3 regions of the Lysinibacillus sp. NPDC097195 genome follow, and region 2 is predicted to be linked to each of the others. Evidence: riboswitches for the same ligand, from Rfam matches in the RefSeq annotation. Region 2 holds a riboswitch; each other region holds the start of a gene.

Region 1 (6,970 bases), 140 kb from region 2:
GTCCATTTAAAATAATCGTTAGGTAGTTAATAAAAGCAAGTATGACACCGACTTGTAATGTGCCAGCTTCGACTTTTATAGCACCAAGCCACAGTGCCGCAACGATACCTAAGTTCACGATAAACATCGTAAACGGTACGAGTAATCCAACAATTTGTTCTGCCGTAATAAAGCGTTTTGTCAGTGTATCATTTAATCCTGCAAACTGCTCAACTTGGTGCTTTTCACGTCGAAACGCTTTAACGACTCGAATACCAGCTAAATTTTCTTGTAGCTTTGTATTCACACCGTCAATTGCTTCCTGTACTTTACGATATAAAACACCTGAATACTTTGTGAAAAAATACATCGCAGTAATTAAAAGCGGCACAATGATGAGTAGTATTGAAAATAACTCGCGAGCAGTTACAAACACAATGATAACCGCGCCAATAAATAATAAAGGTCCACGTACAAAAATACGCAGTGTCATCATAAATGCACGTTGGATACTTTCTACATCACTTGTTAAAATTGTAATCAGCTTACCAGTTGTAAACGCATCCCGCTCTTTTGCCGAATACGTCATCATTTTTTCATATAATGATTGGCGTACATCTGAGGCAAAATGAATGGCCGCTTTAGAACTGTAGATAGAGCAACCAAGGCCACCCACTAGTCCAAGAACAGCACTTAAAAGCATAAATAAAAACATCTTTAACACATACGGATTGTCACCATTGGCTATACCCGTATCAATCATATGTTGCATAATGGTCGGTTGAATTAAATCCATCGTCACTTCAAGCACCATTAACATTGGTGCAATCAGCGTAAAAAATTTATAGGGCCCTAGATAGCGCCCTAACTGTCTAACTGCCTGCATTCTTTCGTCTCCGTTCCTTGTAAATCACATTCGCTTTCCATTATAACTGAAAATCATTCCCAATTGGCAAATAATTTTTCGGGTCACGTAATATTTAGACAACAAAGATTCCCTACCGAATTTTCAGAATTGTTTGCGTGCCTGTCACTCTTTCTCAAACAGATAAGCCGCAACCATCGCTATTGTGCGACAAGTTGCGACTTTCATTATGGTTGTATCCTCTTGTAAAATTTCAGAATTGTTTGCGTGCCTGTCACTAACAATTACAAGTCATCAAAGCCGTTATCTTCTACATTGACTTTGACATATTGACGGGAGCGTTGCTCGAAGAAATCCGTTTTTCCTAAGTCTACATCCTCGTAAGCTTTAATCCATTTAAGTGGATTTTTACGATAGCCATCAAACGGACGCTCTACACCTAATTGATTGCAGCGAACATTGGCATAGAAATGAACATAGTCATGGACATCTTCCACATCAAGTCCTTCAATCTTGTCGCCGATTACTTCATTTGCCCAATCAATTTCTAGCTGAACAGCTTCACGGAAAATTTCTTGCACACGTGCCGCCCATTCTGGTGTATCATATTGCGGATATTCCGCTAGCAGTTCCTGATAAATTTTCACAAATAAATCAACGTGTAGCTGTTCGTCGCGGTTAATATAATTGATCATCGTTGACGAAGCTACCATTTTTTGATTGCGTGCTAAATGGTAGAAAAAGGCGAAGCCCGAATAGAAAAATAAACCTTCTAAAATAACATCATAAATAATAGCCTCTAGCATATTTTCAACGTTTGGTTCCTCTGAAAATGCCTGATAGCCTTTCATTACAAAATCATTACGACGCTCTAGCACTGGCTCTGTACGCCAAAAGTCAAATGTACGGTCCTGCTCATCTTTATTGACGATACTGGAAAGCACGTAAGAGTATGAATGATTATGGATAACCTCTTGCTGCGCTAAAATAATCATTAAGGCATTCAGGCTCGAATCCGTTAAATAGTCTGCAACTTTACCAGCAAAATCTGTTTGCACACTGTCTAGCAGTGCTAGTAAACCGATAATTTTTAGAAATGATTCTTGTTCATGTGTTGATAACGTTGGGAATTGTTTAACATCATTGCTCATATTAATTTCAAAAGGTGTCCAGAAGTTCCCAAGCATTTTTTTATATTTTGGATACGCCCAACTAAATCGTACGTCATCCCAGTTTAAAATATTGGAAGAGCGCCCGTTGACAATAGCAGTAGAACGGTTTGGCGCTTCCTTATCCATCATTTTTCGTTTTGTAATTGTTGTCATTAATTGTTCCTCCTAGCTCGCACAAGACTCACATTCTAGCAACTCAACAGAAGTCGAGCGCACATAATAAGTCGTTTTCACACCACTTGCCCAAGCATTTAAATGTAACGCGAGTAAGTCTTTTGCTTGAATCGTATTTTGTACATATAAATTTAGCGAAATCCCTTGGTCGATATGACGAGCACGTGCTGCATTTTGTTTTATTGTCCAGTTTTGATCGATAAAGTACGCAGACTTATAATACCAAGTCGTCACGGGTGATAAATCCGGTACTGTAACTGGAATTTTGTAATCCTTCTTCTCTTCCGAATAACTTTTTTGGAATATCGGATCAATTGTTGCTGTACTGCCTGCTAAAATAGATGTCGATGAATTCGGTGCTACAGCCATCACATAGCCATTGCGCATCCCATAGCTTGCAACATCCGCGCGCAATGCTTGCCACTGTTCACTGTGATAGCTACGCTTGTCAAAATATGCTCCTGTTTGCCAATCGGAGCCCTCGAATAGTGGGTAAGCCCCTTTTTCACGCGCAAGGTCATTTGATGCTCGTATCGTTAAATAAGCAATTTGCTCGTATAATTTATCGGCAAAATCCACGGCCTCATCCGACTCCCACTGAATTTCTTTCAAAGCTAGTAAATGATGCCAGCCAAACGTGCCAAGTCCAATACCGCGGTAGCGGGTATTTGTGCGCTCTGCTTGCTTTACTGGAATGGTGTTTAAGGCAATGACATTATCTAACATGCGTACTTGAATCGGTATTAAACGCTCTAATACGTCAGCAGGTACTGCCTTACCTAAATTGACAGACGATAAATTACAGACAACAAAGTCTCCCGGTTTACGACGCGTGACAATAACATCATCTTCTAACGTAATCGATTCAAATTGCGTTGGCGACATGTTTTGGAAAATTTCAGTACATAAATTAGAACTATAAATTATGCCTTCGTGCTTATTAGGGTTCATGCGGTTCACTTCATCACGGTAAAACATGAACGGTACACCTGTTTCAAGTTGAGAGCGCATAATACGTTTCATAATATCAATCGCAGGTACGACTTCCCGACTTAATAAAGGATTGGCAATACATGCTGCATATTTTTCACGGAAAGAGCCTTGCCCTTTTTGTTCATCATAATAATCCTCCAGTGAGAAGCCCATCACTTCACGCACTTCATGAGGATCAAATAAATGCCAATCTTCACGAGCTTCGACCGCTTCCATAAAGATATCTGGTAAACATAATCCGGTGAAAATGTCATGGGCACGTAAGCGCTCGTCTCCATTATTTAAACGCAAATCTAAAAAGGTAAAGACATCCTTATGCCAAACATCTAAATACACGGCGATAGCCCCTTGACGTTGACCAAGCTGATCCACCGAAACAGCTGTATTATTAAGTTGTTTGATCCATGGTAGCACACCACTTGACGCGCCTTTAAAGCCTTTAATAGAAGAGCCACGACTACGGATTTTCCCCATATACACGCCAATACCGCCACCATATTTTGATAATGTTGCAACATCTGTGTTTGTATCATAAATACTTTGTAAACTATCATCCACAGTATCAATAAAGCAACTTGAAAGTTGACCATGCGTTTTTCCAGCATTAGATAATGTCGGTGTCGCCACTGTCATATATAAATTACTCATTGCCCAATACGATTCACGGACTTTTTCTAAGCGATTTTCCGTTTCATCTTGCATCAATGTCATGGCAATGACCATCCAACGCTCCTGCGGTAATTCCACTGGTGTTTTCGTATAATCACGGACAACATAGCGATCCATTAATGTTTTTAAACCGATGTATGTAAATAGCTCATCACGGCTCTGTTCAAGATAGGATGCAAGTTCCGCTAGCTCTTGTTCACTATACTTTGTCGTTAAACATGCATGATAAAGACCTGCCTCTGTATAGCGTGCAAGCTGCTCCGGAAAGACTTTATAAACGTCTTCCTTTGCAACACCACGGTTTGTAGCAAATTGACTATATAATTTTTCTAAGTAAATTTGTGCAGCGACAAATGTCCAATAGGGCTCTTCTTCATCGATTAGACTAAGTGTTTGTAAAATCATCGCATCCGCCCAAGCTTCAAACGTAGCCTCTTCATTTTTACGTAGCCAACGATCCGATAATCTTACAAAGCTTTCAAGCTCATCCTCCGTGTAACTTTTCTTCAACTTAGCCATGTGCTGTTCAATTTGTATTGTCATCTTTACATTCTCTCCCTTTCTCAACAGCCAACACATCAAAAAAGCGATTACACACCATAGTTCGGTTGCGTAATCGCTGTAAAATTGGAAATGGAAATGAAGGATATGTACACATCAAAGTGGACAAATCTCTCGCTTCCACTTCTCAATCCCCGAAGATGTGTTGCTGTCTTGAACAACTCGGCAGGTCTCCTGGCTCATGCTTCACTCAAATAATGGCCTTCCCGTTTTTTCACAGTGGCATGTTCATTATTTGTCAGCATTTACAGTTGCGGGGACAGCTTCGGCTTTAGATGTCTCTATTTCCGAATTCCCTTTTAAACCATACTGGTACCGCTTGTCCAACATACTATATATTGTGTTTCAATCTCTCAATTAATCTAACATATTGTGTTTCTCGTTTCAATAGGTGTTTTGTCCCTTGCAATTTTAAAAATCTTACTTTTGCTCGAAGCAAGCCCTATTCCAATGCAGTTTTACACAGTTTCTCAAAATTTCGAGTAAAAATTTTTTGTGCTAATTGCTCTTTCTGTGGATCAATTCCGAGTAAAATAACGGCACAAGGTCCTGCAGATTTTGCCATATCCAACGAACTTTTAAGTGGTTGCTGACCAAAAAGTCGTGAAAATTCAGCTTGCAGTCCTTGCGATCCTACCGGCCACACTTGTTGGACAATTTCCTCACGCCATGCATGATAAATGGGCTGAAGTTGGGCGACATCTTCAGCCTGTTCAAGCACTTCTTGGCCAACGAGTGGCACACCATATGTGTACCAACTTAGTTTTCCACGTTCAAATGATGCCCTTTGTTGGATTTCGCCTAACATTGTCACCGATAAGCCCGATTGCAGAGTCGGCATATTGGATTCTGAACTTCCTGTTATAGGTGGACAATCCATCCCTACTTCATCAAAAACTTGCTCAAGTCCTGCGATATAGCGCGACCATGCTGCATCTCCTGAAAAATTAGCAAGTATGATGTGACTCGGTATGGCATTTGCTGCAAGCTGTTCTAAAAAAGTAACACGCGCTGTTAAATAAGCGGTTAAAGTATCTGATGCACAGACGACATCTTGTGGCTTCTCACCAATTGCTGCCGCATTGTCTGTAGTAGCAATTAAGTGTCCTATTTTTACGGCATTCCTCAATTCGCTCGACCTGCCTTACGAACAAACACTTTTGACAGCACGGGTATAACAACTGCCACAATTAGAAGGTTAATGACCGTTGCCATGAAAATACCCGGCAAGGATGCCCAGAAAAAAGCTGGACTAATGATAAAATAAAATGGCAGTGGTGCGATTATACCATTTAAGACAAGTGCTACGGGCCATTTCAAAAAATGCATCCCTTTTTTATGCATAACACCAAATAGCCATACGACCATAAACATTTCAACTGCAATAATAATATGCAAAGGTCCATAAGGAAATCCAGCTGTTAATGCTGTAATAAAATGCCCGATTAGCCCTGCTACGCCCGCTAACACAGGTGATAAAAATACTACGCCGATAAATGCCGGTGCTGAGTCCAGGGCAGCCGTCGATACAAATGACGGGATTTTAATTACTGCTCCGATGGCGCAAATCGCTGCAACCATGGCAGTTAAAGTTATAGTCATTAATTTTTGTCGATTCATTCCATTCCCTCTTTTCTAGAAATAATGAAAGCCCATGCCTGAATGACAAAACGTCACATACAACATCATTTGATGCGTTCAGCGATGCCATACCAAATACGATCGACTCGCTGTGCTTGGGCAAATAACGCTTGGTACAAGCGACCACAAGTGTCACGCAACAGTCGTGCTTGTTTTTCCATTGGCACAACACCGCGCCCCATATCAGTAACAATAATATACAATGGACATGTTTCCTCAAACGTTTTCAGTCTTTCCAAAATTTGCTGAACAAGCATTTCATCGTCCTCAAGATTATGCGTTATCAGCCATTGTTCTAAGTTTTTAATAATAAGGGCATCACAGTCAGGAACAACATCTGGCAATATGCCATCCAATATTGCCACATCCTGCTCCGCCAGCAATTGCGTTACATAGGCGTTTTTTCCGTTATAGGCTCCTCCGATAAAGACATGCATCTTGCTCCCTCCTTCCAAGCCGCTTTGGAAAATGTTAACGTAAACATCCTATCATGCGGTACTTGATACGACCAGAAAGGCTTTTGCTGTGGTGCAAAAGCGACAAGCAATGCACGCACGACACCTCCATGCACAACAAGATAATAATCGTCTTCCTCTTTTGGTAATGCTAAAAAACCTGTTACTACACGCTGGCAAAACAAATCGAAGCGCTCTCCATTTGGTGGAGATGTGTTTAGTGGGTCATCTAGCCATTTACAGTAGCGCTCGTCCGTTTTTAATTCGTCATATGTTTTACATTCAAAGTCACCGAAATTAGTCTCTCGAAATCTAGCATCAGCCATATAGCGAGCATGTGGAAAATAACAACTCGCTGTTTGTTGACAGCGTCGTAAATCACTACCGTAAACTTTCTTGACAGCAAGATCGACAATAGGCAGTGATACTATTTGTGCTAATGGAGAATCTGTCCAGCCAAT
Region 2 (6,970 bases):
AAACGAATGAAAAATGTTATATTTAAATATCAAAAAAGCAGTCGAATGCATATCGACTGCTTTTTTTATGTTACTCGCAATGGGTACTTTAACTAATTTTATAGTTCAACGCCAATATTTTTAGACTGTACAATGTAATTGTTAGTTGAGTTCCATTGATATTGACCTATAGTAAATTTATTTAGGTCAATTACATCTATCAAATAATGAGGAACAGCACAATGCCAATTGATATTGTCTATCTTCAAAGGGAAATTATCCGCATTTGGGTTAGGTGTATGAATATAGACGGCATCTAAACTAGCATCTTCATCAACTATTTCCAACCATGATTGATATGGTTGATCGAGTGTTTGGAGCTTTCCTAATAAATCTAAATACAACGCGATATGCGCTTTACAATGTTCTCTTCTTATTTTTAAGTCATTATTGCCATATCCATAAAAATCTAAATGTGTGTGCCATAAATCAAACCAACTATCTTTTTCAAAGTCTAAATCATAGCACTCGACATTTGCATTGTGCCACATATTCCGAAAATAACGCTTTTTCCCACGAAACTTTTTCAAGCCATTGTTCCTCCTACTTATCTATCACTGCTTACAAGCAATGCATCGCAGCCTTCGCTTCATTCCAAGGAACGGAGTAACCCTTTCCTTTTGCACAAAAAATACTTGAGGATGTATAGTCAGGATCTGCTTGTTTATTGTATTGCATTTGTGAGATTACTTCATCACTATTATGGCATATATTATAGCCATCAAATTGCAATGATAATGAGCCTTTGCCATTTGTATAAGCGGCAAAGGTAGTACTATAATGCATAAATGTTGAAACAGGTACACGACCAGTTAACATTACTTGATCCTCGGTTAAAATTGGCGCATCAAAAGTGCCGTTAGCTTGCTGGATATCGTTCATCATACGACCGATATAATCATTTGATGCTTTCATTTTGAAGCGGTAATAAGGCTCTAGCAATATATTTTCAGCTTGTTCTAGCCCTTGGCGCAATGCACGGAAAGTGGCTTCGCGAAAATCGCCTCCCTCCGTATGCTTAATATGCGCACGTCCTGTCAAAAGAGTAAAGCATACATCCGTAACGGGGGAGCCTGTTAAAAGACCATGATGGTCACGCTCAAATAGATGTTTTTCAATTAGGCGTTGGTTGCCAACTGATAAATCATCCGCATGACATGCATTGACAAATGTATTGCCTGTACCACGGCTATTGGGTTCCATTAATAAATGGACTTCGGCATAATGCTTTAATGGTTCAAAATGACCATAGCCTGTTACGGTCGAAGCAATTGTTTCCATATATAATATTTTAGGTTCACCAAAAGTAAGGGCAAAAGAAAAGCGATTTTTTAAAACTTCAGTTAATACTTCAAGTTGAATAACACCCATGATATGGACATGGATTTCTTGGAATCTTTCATGCCAAACAACGCGTAAGGAAGGCTCCTCTGCCTCAAGTAAACGGAATACTTGTAAAACTTCTTTTATATGCTGTTGTCCTTCATATTGTACTTTAGCTTGTAACGTAGGCACCAGCTCATACGGTTGAGAGGGTTGTGTAGCACCTAAAATATCGCCGATTTTTGCTAGACTTAGCCCTTTGACGGCAAATATTTCTCCCGCCTGAACTTTTTGTGTTGTTTCAAAACGGTGCCCATTATATAAACGAATTTCTGTTATTTTTTCTGTCACATCACCAAATGTGAAGTCTTGGCGAGTATGTAATGTTCCTTGCAAAGCTTTGATAAAAGTTAAGCGCTGTGTACCATCATGACGAATTTTAAAAACCTCACCTTGAAATGTTGCTTGTTTGTCAAAATGCACTTCTGTAAGAAGAGGAAGCTGTGAAAGAAACTCTTTTATTCCAACATCTTTTAATGCTGCACCAATAAAACATGGAAACGCTTGCTCTTGTTGTATCATCTTTTGCAACTTTGATAAGCACATTTGGCCGTCGATCGTTTCTGTTAAAAAGGCATCAAGAAGTTGTTCATCACGTTCGGCTAACCACTCTGCAATATGCCCATGAACTGAATCATTCGTAAGTGGAGCTTCTATTAGGAGAATATCGCTCGAACATTCTTTATGCAGTTGCTTCATAACAGCATCCACATCTGCACCTTCACGATCCATTTTATTAATAAAGAAAAACGTTGGGACGTGGTATTGGCGCAATAATTGCCAAACCGTTTCAGTATGGCCTTGTACACCCTCAACAGCACTGACGATAATAATGGCGTAGTCCATCACACGAATTGCCCGCTCCATCTCTGGTGAAAAATCGACGTGCCCAGGTGTATCAATTATTGTATATGTATCGTTGCCAATTTGCATCCGGCCTTGTTCAGCAAAGATCGTAATGCCGCGCGCTTGTTCAATCGCATGATTATCTAAAAAAGTATCTTGATGATCCACTCTTCCTCGTGTTTGAATACTATTAGTATGGAATAATAATTGCTCACAAAAGGTAGTCTTGCCTGCATCGACATGTGCGAGTACACCAATCGTTTTATACATAAAATAATCCTCATTTCTATTTTTCCTATAGACTTATTGTAACAGAAAGTAGGTAAAAACATTTCATGTCAAATAGTTGTTGTTTATGTTTAGATAGTGGTGGAAAATTCATAATTATTCATTTTAGATTTTATTTTGTCATTGAAAACAAAAATAACTTCTGCTAGGCTAATTTTAGAACTGCATACTTCTATATATTGGTGCAAATGGTTTTGCCATTTGCTTAAAAGGGAAATCGGTGTGAATCCGATGCTGTCCCGCAACTGTAAATGGGGAGTTTATACAATTGTCACTGTAGTGGAACTATGGGAAGACGTATAAATGTTGAACCTAAGCCAGGATACCTGCCAATATATTATATTTACTAACAACCACGAGGATGGGGATAGTGATTGGTTTTATAACCATTGTTTTTCACTATGCCGCCCTCTTGGAAACAAGGGGGTTTTTTCCGTTCTTTGTGCGAGGAGCTAGTCAAGCAAAAAACGTAAACTTAGTAGCACAGAAGTCTATTGATTTCTATCTATACAAATGAATTTAATTTAAAGGAGAACAAACATGATCAAAAGGAATGGCAAGTGGCTAGTTGTTGCAATGGCTTTATTATGTATTTTAGTGGCGTGTAGTGCGAAAGATGACGCACAGAATGCATCACAAAAAGAAAACATCGAACCAGCACAAACAGCATCAACTGAAGTAACGATTGAGAATAACGATACGACACAAGTGTATGCAGAAGCACCAAAAAAGGCGATAAGCTTAAATCAGCATGTCACAGAAATCATGTTGGCATTAGGCTTAGAGGATTCAATGGTCGGCACTGCTTATTTGGATGATCAAATTTACGAACCACTACAGGCAGCATACGATAAAGTACCAGTACTAGCTGAACAGTATCCAACAAAGGAACAAATAATTGATAGTGAAGCCGATTTTTTATACGCAGGCTGGAAAAGTGGCTTTAGTGAAAAAGGGGTGGGTACACCTGAAGAGCTTGAAGCACTTGGAATTCACACCTATTTACATACATCTTCAAGTATTACGAAACCAACGTTAGATGATATTTTTACGGATATTCGGAATATCGCAAAAATCTTCCGTGTGGATGAACGTGGGGAAGCATTGATTCAGCAGATGACAGCAGATGTCGATGCAGTCCGGGCAAAATTACCCCAAAGTGAACAAAATTTACGCGTCCTTGTCTATGACAGTGGCGATAAGGAAGTCTTTACAGCAGCACAAAATTTTATGAATGAACTTGTCACTGTGGCGGGTGGTACAAATATTTTTGGCGATATAGAATCAGGCTGGACTACGGTTTCAAAAGAAGCAACTGTTGAACGTAATCCTGAGGTCATTGTTGTGATTGATTATGGTTCACAAACAGCAGAAGATAAAATTCATTTCCTAAAAAATGATCCAGCATTAAAAGAAACAACTGCTGTGAAAAACGAACGCTTTGTTATTTTACCATTGTCAGCTGCGTCGGAAGGAGTTCGGGCTGCAGAGGCAATTGAAATATTAGCTAAAGGATTTTATCCTGAAAACTTTTAATAAACGAGCTAGCGAAATGCTAGCTCTTTTCCATAAGGAGCGTAGACAATGAATGCATTTCGTTCAAATATACCAGATTGTACATTTGAAAAACTCAATATGGATGGCGATTATACACGACTTGCCATAAGTCCAGGCATTATTAATAAACATTATACAGCGGCTCAACTTCAAAAGATTGCGGAGGTTATAGGCGACAATGGAGCAATGAAATATTCGGCATCCTATAGCATGTTGCTGTCCGTCCCTACACAAACGGTTCAGCACGTGATGTCGGAACTTGAAGAAGCGGGGTTATATATTGCCGAAGCAGGTTCTGTTGTTGCGATGAAAGCTTGTGATTTTTGTGATGGTGATAAAATGGAAGCAGCCAGCATAACAGAACAGTTATATCATCATTTCAAGGGACAAACTGTGCCATCAAGATTACGATTAAATATAAATGGTTGCGCATCTGCTTGCTACAATGCCGTCTATGATGATATAGGTCTTGTCTATCAACAGGATAGCTTTGATGTTTACTTAGGCGCTGTGCCAATGGGCGCTCAAGCTAAGCCAGGTATACTGTTTGCCAAAAGGATTTCAGTACAAAAAATTGAGGGTTTTCTTCAGCATATTATTACGCTCTATCAAAATCATGCACGTCCTAATGAACCTTTCCATAAATTTTATCGTAGAACAAAGTCGGCAGATTATTGGGAAACGATTAATGATAGGTAAACTTATATTTAGTGTTAGTTTGGCATTAGCCAATCTAACACTTTTTTTATTGGACATATATACCGGAAGCTTAGGCGAATAAAAAATATGTCATGGGCTCACGCTAAGCTGATTACATTTAAAGGGGATGAGGAAATGTTTAATCGTTTATCAGCACATAATGGTGTGTTTCGGTTGCCGCCAATTCAGCGCAAAAATAATAAAGAGTTAGATGTTGCGATTGCAGACCTCGAAGCAAGAGGATTTCGTTTAGTAAAACGTGGAATTCAAAAAGGTTTAAAACAAACGCCTTCTTACAATAAAGTCTGGGCGATAATGGAAAAGCTGATGACTTAACATTTTTCAGAAATGCAAAAAAGCTGCTTCGATTTCTCTCTGCAGCTCCATAAGTAGTGAAGCACTACGAAAATTTATTTTGGCTCTTTACTGTCTTTTTATACTTGTAATTTAACTGCTTCGAAGAGAAGATAAGTTTTGTTAAAAATTAGGAAAGAGGGCTTTTGCTTTGGAAAATAAATTAAACTACGGTGAAGATTACAAATATATTCCTGCAACTTCTGTGAGAAGTGGTGTTGGTATAGAAGTATTAGATGATCTCTACCAGTATACGGTTCAAATTGTCAATATAGTGCTATATGGTCGTCCACGTACACAGGATTTTGTGTTAATTGATGCTGGCATGCCAAAAAGTGCTGAGAACATTCTAGAAGTAGTTGAAAAACGCTTTGGTTCTAATTCTAAACCGAAGGCAATCATTTTAACTCACGGTCATTTTGATCATGTAGGGGGTATTATCGAATTAATAAAGCATTGGAATGTCCCTGTTTATGCACATAGTTTAGAACTACCGTATTTAACAGGAAAAGAGCATTATCCTGAACCCAATCCCGCTGTAAGCGCTGGGTTGATAGCCAAGATGTCCCCTTTTTTTCCACATGAAGCGATTAACTTAGGTGAAAATATTAATGAAATGCCAGCCGATGGTAGTGTTCCCTATATGCCTGGATTTCGCTGGATTCATACACCTGGTCATACACCTGGCCATATTTCTTTATTTAGAGAGGAAGACGGTACATTAATTGTTGGGGATGCTTTTGTTACAGTAAAACAAGAGTCACTTTATAAAGTATTAACCCAGCAAAAAGAGATAAGTGGTCCACCCCAATATTTTACGACCGATTGGTCAGCTGCCAAAGAATCTGTTGTCAAGTTAGCGGCATTGAAACCACAAGTAGTGATTACTGGTCATGGATTACCTATGGTTGGTGAAGAATTGACGGAAGCGCTGCACCTTTTAGTGAATGATTTTGATCGAATTGCAATACCTAATAAGATGAATTGAGTAAAGACCCTAGCGATTGATAATCCTAGGGCCTTTTCTATTATGTATTTTTACTATAGCAATGACGTATGGGTAGGCTCTGTCGATTAAATGAAGATGCAATAGGGAATAATAATGAAAACAAATAGAGGGTGATAAGACTGTGAAAACCCATCATGACAATAGTAAAAATAGAACAGGACTCAAAACGAAGCAGACGTATGCTAGTCGTAATTTTTGGTCTGGCTTTCTGTTTGGTATTGGTTTAGTTGCCTTTATTGATGAAACTTTTTTTCATCAACTTTTGCGATGGCATCATTTTTACGATAAATCGACAACTGATATAGGATTAATTTCGGATGGCTTATTTCATGCATTTAGTTGGTTTGCAACCATTGCAGGCTTATTTTTAGTGGCCGATTTGCGCCGTCGAAATGGCTATTGGCTCAAAAGATGGATAGCTGGTGTATTCATTGGAGCAGGAGGATTCCAATTGTATGACGGCATTATTCAACATAAACTAATGCGAATCCATCAGATAAGATATGTCGATAATGTCGTAACCTACGATGTAATTTGGAATATTATTGCTGCAATTATATTGATAGTAGGAATATATCTTGTTATCGTTACTAGAAACAAACATCAGAATGTTGGGGACACAGCTAATGAACGTTAATAATGAAGTTCATCATATGGCTGGGATTCAGCATGTGAGTCTAATAAATGATTATTCACAACTATTATTTTTACTATTATTTAGTATGTTATTAATACTATATATTCTTGCTGTTGTTCGTACAAATCAACATTATAAAACTTGGCCACTATATCGGA
Region 3 (6,970 bases), 280 kb from region 2:
TCTGCTCCACCAAATTCAGCACCTTTTTGAATAAAAAGAGGGATGATTGCTAACAGTACAACAATCCCAAGGAGCAATAAATTTTTTTTCATATTAATGTGCCTCCTTTGCTGACAATACACGTAAAGCTTTTAATTCGCTGACATTGTATTTTTTTAAGAAATTCATGACAATGACGGTTAAAATACCTTCACTAATGGCTAATGGAATTTGTGTTAGCGCGAAAATCCCTGCGAATTTAGTGAATGAAGCCATAAAGCCTCCTACTTCAGAAGGGAATGCTAGTGCTAATTGAACTGAAGTGACAACGTATGTACCTAAGTCCCCGAGCATCGCAGCAAAAAAGACAGCAAGTGAGAACGATAGGCCAATTTTTTGCGAACCTTTAAAGACGTAATAAGCGATAATCGGTCCTACAATCGCCATGGAGAAAGCATTTGCCCCTAAAGTTGTAATACCTCCATGCGCTAAAAGTAATGATTGGAACAATAAGACGATCGTACCGATGACACTCATCGCTAATGGTCCGAAAAGCACTGTCCCAAGTCCAACCCCGGTTGGATGTGAACAACTTCCGGTAACAGAAGGTATTTTTAAGGCAGATAAGACAAATGCAAATGCGCCTGATAATCCTAGGATCATTTTCGTTTCGGGATTTTCATCAATTGTTTTACGAATCGAACGCAATCCTAAAATGATGAATGGGATGGAAATGATCCACCAAAAAATCGCCCATTCTATCGGTAAAAATCCTTCCATAATATGCATAGCAAATGCGCGCTTTGGTACTAGTAAACATGCTAGTAAGAAATAACTAAGTTTCCAAAAAGATAATTTCACAATCTCTCCTCCTTAACAATTCCCATTGATTGTAGCGTGCGCAATAAAAAAAGCACTTCTCCAGTGTGGAAAAAGTGCATAGCTGAAAAAGCAAATCGATTTGTCATTTGCCAAGCCGCACACCTATCCTCGTAGGTTGAAACGATCACGTTTTTTTCGGCAGGTCTCCTGGCTTTAGTTCATCATTTTATAGGGTCTTCCCATCCTTTGGACAGTGACATTTTCTATAAAACTCCCTAGTACAGTGGCGGGACCGCGCCGGACTTGAACCGGCTTCCCTTTTAAGCGAAATGGCTACACTTCGCACCGAAAAAAGATGAAGTTGTGAGTTTTCACGACAAAGTGTAACATGTTTTTCCAGTCATTCGCTATCCTTTTTTTGTGAAAAATATTTTTACTTATAGAAAATTAAGATAAATGTAAGAGAATAGCGAGCAATTTCAACGGAATATTTGTTGAAATTTTATTAAAAATCTAATAAATGAAAAAGAACTGTTGAAAAGTATAAAAATAATAGGCTATGATAGAAATAGTTTTCCAATCATTTTATAAACTTTTATGTAAAAATTTCATATAGAAACATCATTAAGTGCTCGAAATAGTTCGAGATAATAGGGAAATCGGTGCAAATCCGGTACAGCCCCCGCTACTGTAATAGCTGATGAAATCGCAATGCCACTAAGAAACTGGGAAGGCGCGAAAGTAAAAGGAAGCTTAAGTCAGGAAACCTGCTTAGTTGATGGCATGCAAACTTTTCGGAGGGAGAAGTGGAGCGAGAACGGATATATGTTTATTCGTTTTATTTGGCTTCTACAAAACCTTTACTCTTCGACATTGAGTAAAGGTTTTTTCTTTTTCCAGTAAGTCAATAAGGGGAGAAAAACAATGACAACTTGGAATTTAGAGGGAATGAAAACCCATCTTTTTATTTGTAATGGTAGTAGTTGTATGAAAAAAGAGGCGGAGGAAATTACGTTAGCCATACGTGATGAAATCGAGAAATTATCACTCGATAAAGAAATACATACGACGAGAACACGTTGTAATGGCAGATGTAAAGATGCTTGTGTCGTTATAGCCTATCCACAAGGCAATTGGTATCGTGTGCCAACAGTAGAACACGGTAGGACACTCGTGCAAGATTTAAATCATGATTCTTTACATAGTGAGCATGTTTTTACATTGACGGAAGGTACGCTGAAACGAACACCACAAACAACAGCGATTAAAGGCATCGATAAGGTGAAAGAGGGGTAACAAATGGCGCAAAAAGGAAAGATTTTTGTTGTAGGTTTTGGACCTGGAGATTTTAAACACATTACGACACGAGCTGTAGAGGCATTGCAACAAAGTGAATTTATTATCGGCTATAAAACGTATGTTGAGCTTATTCAAGATTTAGTCAGTGCAAAGTCTATTGTAAGTACCGGTATGACCGAAGAAGTATCACGCGCTCAGGAAGCGGTTCGTCAAGCCGAGGCTGGCAATATCGTTGCGGTTATTTCAAGTGGAGACTCGGGCGTATATGGTATGGCTGGACTGGTCTATGAAGTACTCATTGAGCTTGGTTGGACGGAGGCCTCTGGGGTTGAAGTCGAAATCGTACCTGGTATTTCAGCTATTAATTCATGTGCAAGTTTACTAGGTGCCCCGATTATGCATGATTCGTGCACCATTAGTTTAAGTGACCATTTAACACCTTGGAATTTAATTGCTAAGCGTGTGGAAGCGGCGGCGATGGCCGATTTTGTTATTGCCTTATACAATCCGAAAAGCGGTCGCCGGACACGTCAAATTGTTGAAGCGCAACGAATTTTGCTTGAATATCGTTCGCCGGATACACCTGTAGGACTTGTGAAAAGTGCCTATCGAGATCGTCAGGAAATTACGATGACGACATTAGCAGAAATGCTCGACCACGATATCGGCATGTTAACGACGGTTATTATTGGTAATTCATCGACATTTTTCTATGACAATAAGATGATTACCCCGCGAGGCTATCAGCGTAAATATACGCTTGGAGAGGAAAAACAGCCTTTACGTCCACATCAGCGTTTAAAAGAAGAAAATGAACCGTGGGCGATGAATCAAGAAACAGGTACAGCACGCCATGACTTCGCTGCAGATCCAAATGCAGGACGCATTAAGAGCAGTATCGCGATTAACCCTGTAGCAGAAGCGAAAAAAACATCGTTAGAAATGGCAGCAACGGCACTTGCGATGGTAAAAGGGACAACTGATACAAAACCAACACCCAAATTGGTTCAACAAAAGATAGAGTCTATTTTTGAACTAGCTGTTAGTCCTGGGGTGGCAAATAAATTTTTCACGCCACAACAAATGATGACATTAGCTGAAGTTGTAGGGGAAGAAGGGACGATGGAATATACACCAGACCATCAAATTCATTTGAAAATTCCAACGACAGACCCTGAGACTATTACAGAAAAATTAACTGCAGTCGGTTTTTTACTCGCACCGATTGGCGATGTACTGTCATTAAAAGCTTGTGATTTCTGTTACGGGGAGAAGGCTGATTCTATTCCATATGCTGAGGAAATTCAAGAAAAGCTTGGTGGCTTGTCGTTGCCGAAAACTTTAAATATTGGCTTTAATGGCTGCGGCATGGCTTGTTATCGTGCAGTATTTGACGATATCGGTATAGTCTATCGAAAAAGTAAATTTGATGTTTTTATCGGTGCAAAACCAGTAGGACGCACAGCTCATGCCGCACAGCCTGTTGTTGAGGGGCTAGAGCCTGAGCTATTAATTCCGCTTCTTACAGACATTATTGAGGAATATAAGGCTAATGCTCACCCAAATGAGCGCTTGTTTAAATATTTCAAACGGGTGAAAAAAATATTGCATTTTACGTATCAAGATATGTCATCAAAAATAAAAGTAGAGCCAGCTCCGTGCGGCGACTAGTGAGGAGAAAAGTAATGAAAGCAATTTTATTTATTGGCCATGGTAGCCGTTTAGCAGCAGGAAATGATGAGGTACGCACGTTTATACAACAATTGACGCCTTCAATTGATGACAACTTTATTGTAGAAACATGTTTTTTAGAGTTTGAGGCACCAAACATTCCTTCTGGAATTGATGCATGTATCCAGCGTGGGGCTACAGAGGTGTATGCTGTGCCGATTATTTTATTGCAGGCAGGCCATTCAAAAATTCATATTCCTGCAGCAATTGATGCCGCTCGCCTCAAATATCCAAACGTATCGTTTACTTACGGTCGACCTTTGGGTGTACATGAAGAAGTGTTAAATATTTTAACAGAGCGTTTATCTGGAACTGGCTTGAATATTAAAGAAAAACATGAAGATACAGCGATTTTATTTATTGGACGTGGCGGCAGTGATGCGGATGCGAATAGTGACTTTTATAAAATCGGACGTTTATTATGGGAGCAATTAGATGTCCTGTCAGTTGAGTGTGCATTTATGGGTGTAACGAATCCTACAGTAGATGAAGGAATCGAACGCTGTTATCGTCTTGGTGCGAAAAAAATCATTATGTTGCCGTATTTCTTATTTACAGGCATTTTAATGGAGCGGATGGAAGGTATGCAAAAGCACTTTGCCGCGACATATGCTGATTTAGACATCCAATTGGCAGATTACTTTGGCTACCACCCAAAATTAAAAACGGTGTTACTAGATCGTATGGAAGAAGCTATTGCAGGAGATGTGAAAATGAATTGTGATACATGCCAATATCGTATTAACGCATCAGCATTTGTGGAGCACCACCATGACCACGACCACGACCATGGTCACCACCACCATGATCACGATCATCACCACCATGATCACGATCATCATCACCATCATCACCATCATCACCACGACCATGCACATGACCACCATCATGACGAGGAGTTAGTAAAATGATTTTTATGTTAGCGGGTACGAGTGATGCAAGGAATCTTGCGCTAGAATTGCAGTCAGCAGGCTATGCTATTACGGCAACCGTTGTAACAGAATCTGCCGCTTCAAGCCTTGCAGAGGTAGGGCTGCCACATTTAGTTGGCCGACTTACTGCTGAGGAAATGGCAGCAATACTTACGGAACGTGGTTACCGCTTAGTTGTCGATGCCTCCCATCCATTCGCGGAGGAAGCATCTAAAAATGCCATGGCAGCAGCCGAAAGTGCAGGTGTGCCATATATTCGCTATGAACGCGCAAATGAGCATTACGAACATCCTCTTATTACGGTGGTCAAAGACTATGAGGAAGCAGCTCAGTTAGCCGCGGAAAAACGAGGCGTCATTATGCTGACAACTGGCAGTAAAACGCTCGCAACGTTTACGAACGTATTACAAGGCTTAGAAAATACACGTGTGATTGCCCGTATGCTTCCGCGCCTCGATAATATGGAAAAATGTCAAGCACTTGGTGTGGCGCAAAAAGATATTGTCGCCATCCAAGGTCCTTTTTCACAAGAATTAAACGAAGCATTATTCCGACAATACAATGTCACATTGATGATTACGAAAGAAAGTGGCAAGGTAGGCTCAGTCGATGAGAAGCTAGACGCAGCACTTGCCTGTGGCATTGAAACGATATTAATTGCACGACCAAATATTCAATACGGCCAGCAATATTCCACATTTGAGGAAGTACTACAGGCTGTACAACATTTATTTTAGGAGGCATTCCACATGGATTTCAAAACAGATTTTAAACCATTAACAGTAGACCCGGACAAAATTTATGATTATAGTTTTTCCATTATTGCAGAGGAAATGGGCGACCATGATTTTTCAGAAGACGAGTGGAAAATTGTTCGTCGTATTATCCATGCATCAGCTGACTTTGAGTTAGGACGTAGCGTTATTATTACGCCAGGAGCGATTGAAGCGGGTATCAAGTCTATTCTTGCAGGTCGTCATGTCATTGCCGATGTGCAAATGATTGAAAGTGGCTCTGGGAAAAAACGTTTCCAAAAGCACGGTGGGGATTTACACTGCTATATCGCAGATGAAGATGTGTCGATTGAAGCGAAAAAACAAAATACAACGCGCGCCATTATTTCTATGCAAAAAGCATCGAAATTACACGAAGGTGGTATTTATGCAATCGGAAATGCCCCAACAGCATTACTTGAGTTAATTCGTTTAATTAAAGAAGGGTTAGCCAAACCAGATTTAATTATTGGTATGCCTGTTGGTTTCGTGTCAGCAGCAGAGTCGAAAGAAGAGCTGTTAAAGCTAGAAGGCATTCCGTATATTACAAATGTTGGGCGTAAAGGCGGAAGTACAGTGACGGTTGCTGCATTAAATGCCGTTTCATTATTAGCGGACGAACAGGCGAAAAAGTAATGGAGCGGAAGCCAAAAAAGGATCCGAAAGACATGCGTCACGGTTATACAACAGGAGCCTGTGCAACTGCTGTTACGAAAGCCGCCTTGCTAGCCCTTATTACGAATGAAGAGCAAGAAACAAGTACAATCCATTTGCCAATAGGGCGTGATGCAACGTTTACAATTGAAAAATGTACGTTTGGTCATAATGAAGTCAGCTGTGAAACAATTAAAGATGCTGGTGATGATCCGGATGCGACCCATAAAGCGCTTATTATTGGTACGGTAAGTTGGGCTGATACCCCTGGGATACATTTAGATGGTGGTATTGGCGTCGGGCGCGTGACAAAGCCCGGCTTACCGGTGCCAGTTGGAGAAGCTGCGATCAATCCTGTTCCTCGTAAGATGATACATAGTACTGTACAAGATGTGCTCGACGAGTTTCAAATTAGTCGTGGCGTTAATGTTGTTATTTCGGTACCGGACGGTGAGGAAATTGCAAAAAAAACATTAAATGGCAGGCTCGGCATACTTGGCGGTATATCTATTTTAGGCACAAGGGGAACCGTCGTGCCTTTTTCAAGTTCTGCTTATATGGCAAGCATTGTCCAAGCAATCAGTGTCGCAAGAGCAGCTGGCTGTGAACACGTAGTTGTGACGACAGGAGGACGCAGTGAAAAGTACGGCATGGCTCAGTATCCTGCATTACCAGAGGAAGCCTTTATTGAAATGGGTGATTTTGTCGGCTTTACTTTAAAGCACTGTAAACGACTTGGCATTAAACAAGTATCCCTTGTTGGCATGATGGGGAAATTTT

The links. A riboswitch is a leader RNA that binds a small molecule or an ion and turns the genes downstream of it on or off. The one in region 2 is predicted to bind cobalamin.
Region 1: linked by a shared signal. The riboswitch ahead of ACIQXI_RS04460 (ribonucleoside-diphosphate reductase subunit alpha) and the one ahead of ACIQXI_RS05275 (ABC transporter substrate-binding protein) in region 2 are both predicted to bind cobalamin.
Region 3: linked by a shared signal. The riboswitch ahead of ACIQXI_RS03705 ((2Fe-2S) ferredoxin domain-containing protein) and the one ahead of ACIQXI_RS05275 (ABC transporter substrate-binding protein) in region 2 are both predicted to bind cobalamin.

The regions. Positions count from the first base shown of each region.
Region 1 covers NZ_JBIWDP010000001.1:879,238-886,207, reverse strand. Annotated here, with positions in the region: gene ACIQXI_RS04470 (ABC transporter ATP-binding protein) at 1-865, opposite strand, end outside; gene ACIQXI_RS04465 (ribonucleotide-diphosphate reductase subunit beta) at 1,129-2,169, opposite strand; gene ACIQXI_RS04460 (ribonucleoside-diphosphate reductase subunit alpha) at 2,182-4,395, opposite strand; cobalamin riboswitch at 4,560-4,748, opposite strand; gene ACIQXI_RS04455 (hypothetical protein) at 4,856-5,542, opposite strand; gene ACIQXI_RS04450 (ECF transporter S component) at 5,539-6,033, opposite strand; gene ACIQXI_RS04445 (bifunctional adenosylcobinamide kinase/adenosylcobinamide-phosphate guanylyltransferase) at 6,099-6,491, opposite strand; gene ACIQXI_RS04440 (histidine phosphatase family protein) at 6,443-6,970, opposite strand, start outside.
Region 2 covers NZ_JBIWDP010000001.1:1,015,284-1,022,253, forward strand. Annotated here, with positions in the region: gene ACIQXI_RS05265 (hypothetical protein) at 99-569, opposite strand; gene ACIQXI_RS05270 (GTP-binding protein) at 601-2,538, opposite strand; cobalamin riboswitch at 2,720-2,904, shown strand; gene ACIQXI_RS05275 (ABC transporter substrate-binding protein) at 3,097-4,092, shown strand; gene ACIQXI_RS05280 (precorrin-3B methylase) at 4,141-4,812, shown strand; gene ACIQXI_RS05285 (hypothetical protein) at 4,900-5,148, shown strand; gene ACIQXI_RS05290 (MBL fold metallo-hydrolase) at 5,318-6,154, shown strand; gene ACIQXI_RS05295 (DUF2243 domain-containing protein) at 6,297-6,812, shown strand; partial or broken gene ACIQXI_RS05300 (cytochrome c oxidase assembly protein) at 6,802-6,970, shown strand, end outside.
Region 3 covers NZ_JBIWDP010000001.1:733,047-740,016, forward strand. Annotated here, with positions in the region: gene ACIQXI_RS03695 (energy-coupling factor ABC transporter substrate-binding protein) at 1-92, opposite strand, end outside; gene ACIQXI_RS03700 (energy-coupling factor ABC transporter permease) at 94-840, opposite strand; cobalamin riboswitch at 982-1,166, opposite strand; cobalamin riboswitch at 1,412-1,590, shown strand; gene ACIQXI_RS03705 ((2Fe-2S) ferredoxin domain-containing protein) at 1,726-2,097, shown strand; gene cobJ (precorrin-3B C(17)-methyltransferase) at 2,101-3,771, shown strand; gene ACIQXI_RS03715 (sirohydrochlorin chelatase) at 3,786-4,742, shown strand; gene cobK (precorrin-6A reductase) at 4,739-5,500, shown strand; gene ACIQXI_RS03725 (precorrin-8X methylmutase) at 5,513-6,172, shown strand; gene ACIQXI_RS03730 (cobalt-precorrin-5B (C(1))-methyltransferase) at 6,172-6,970, shown strand, end outside.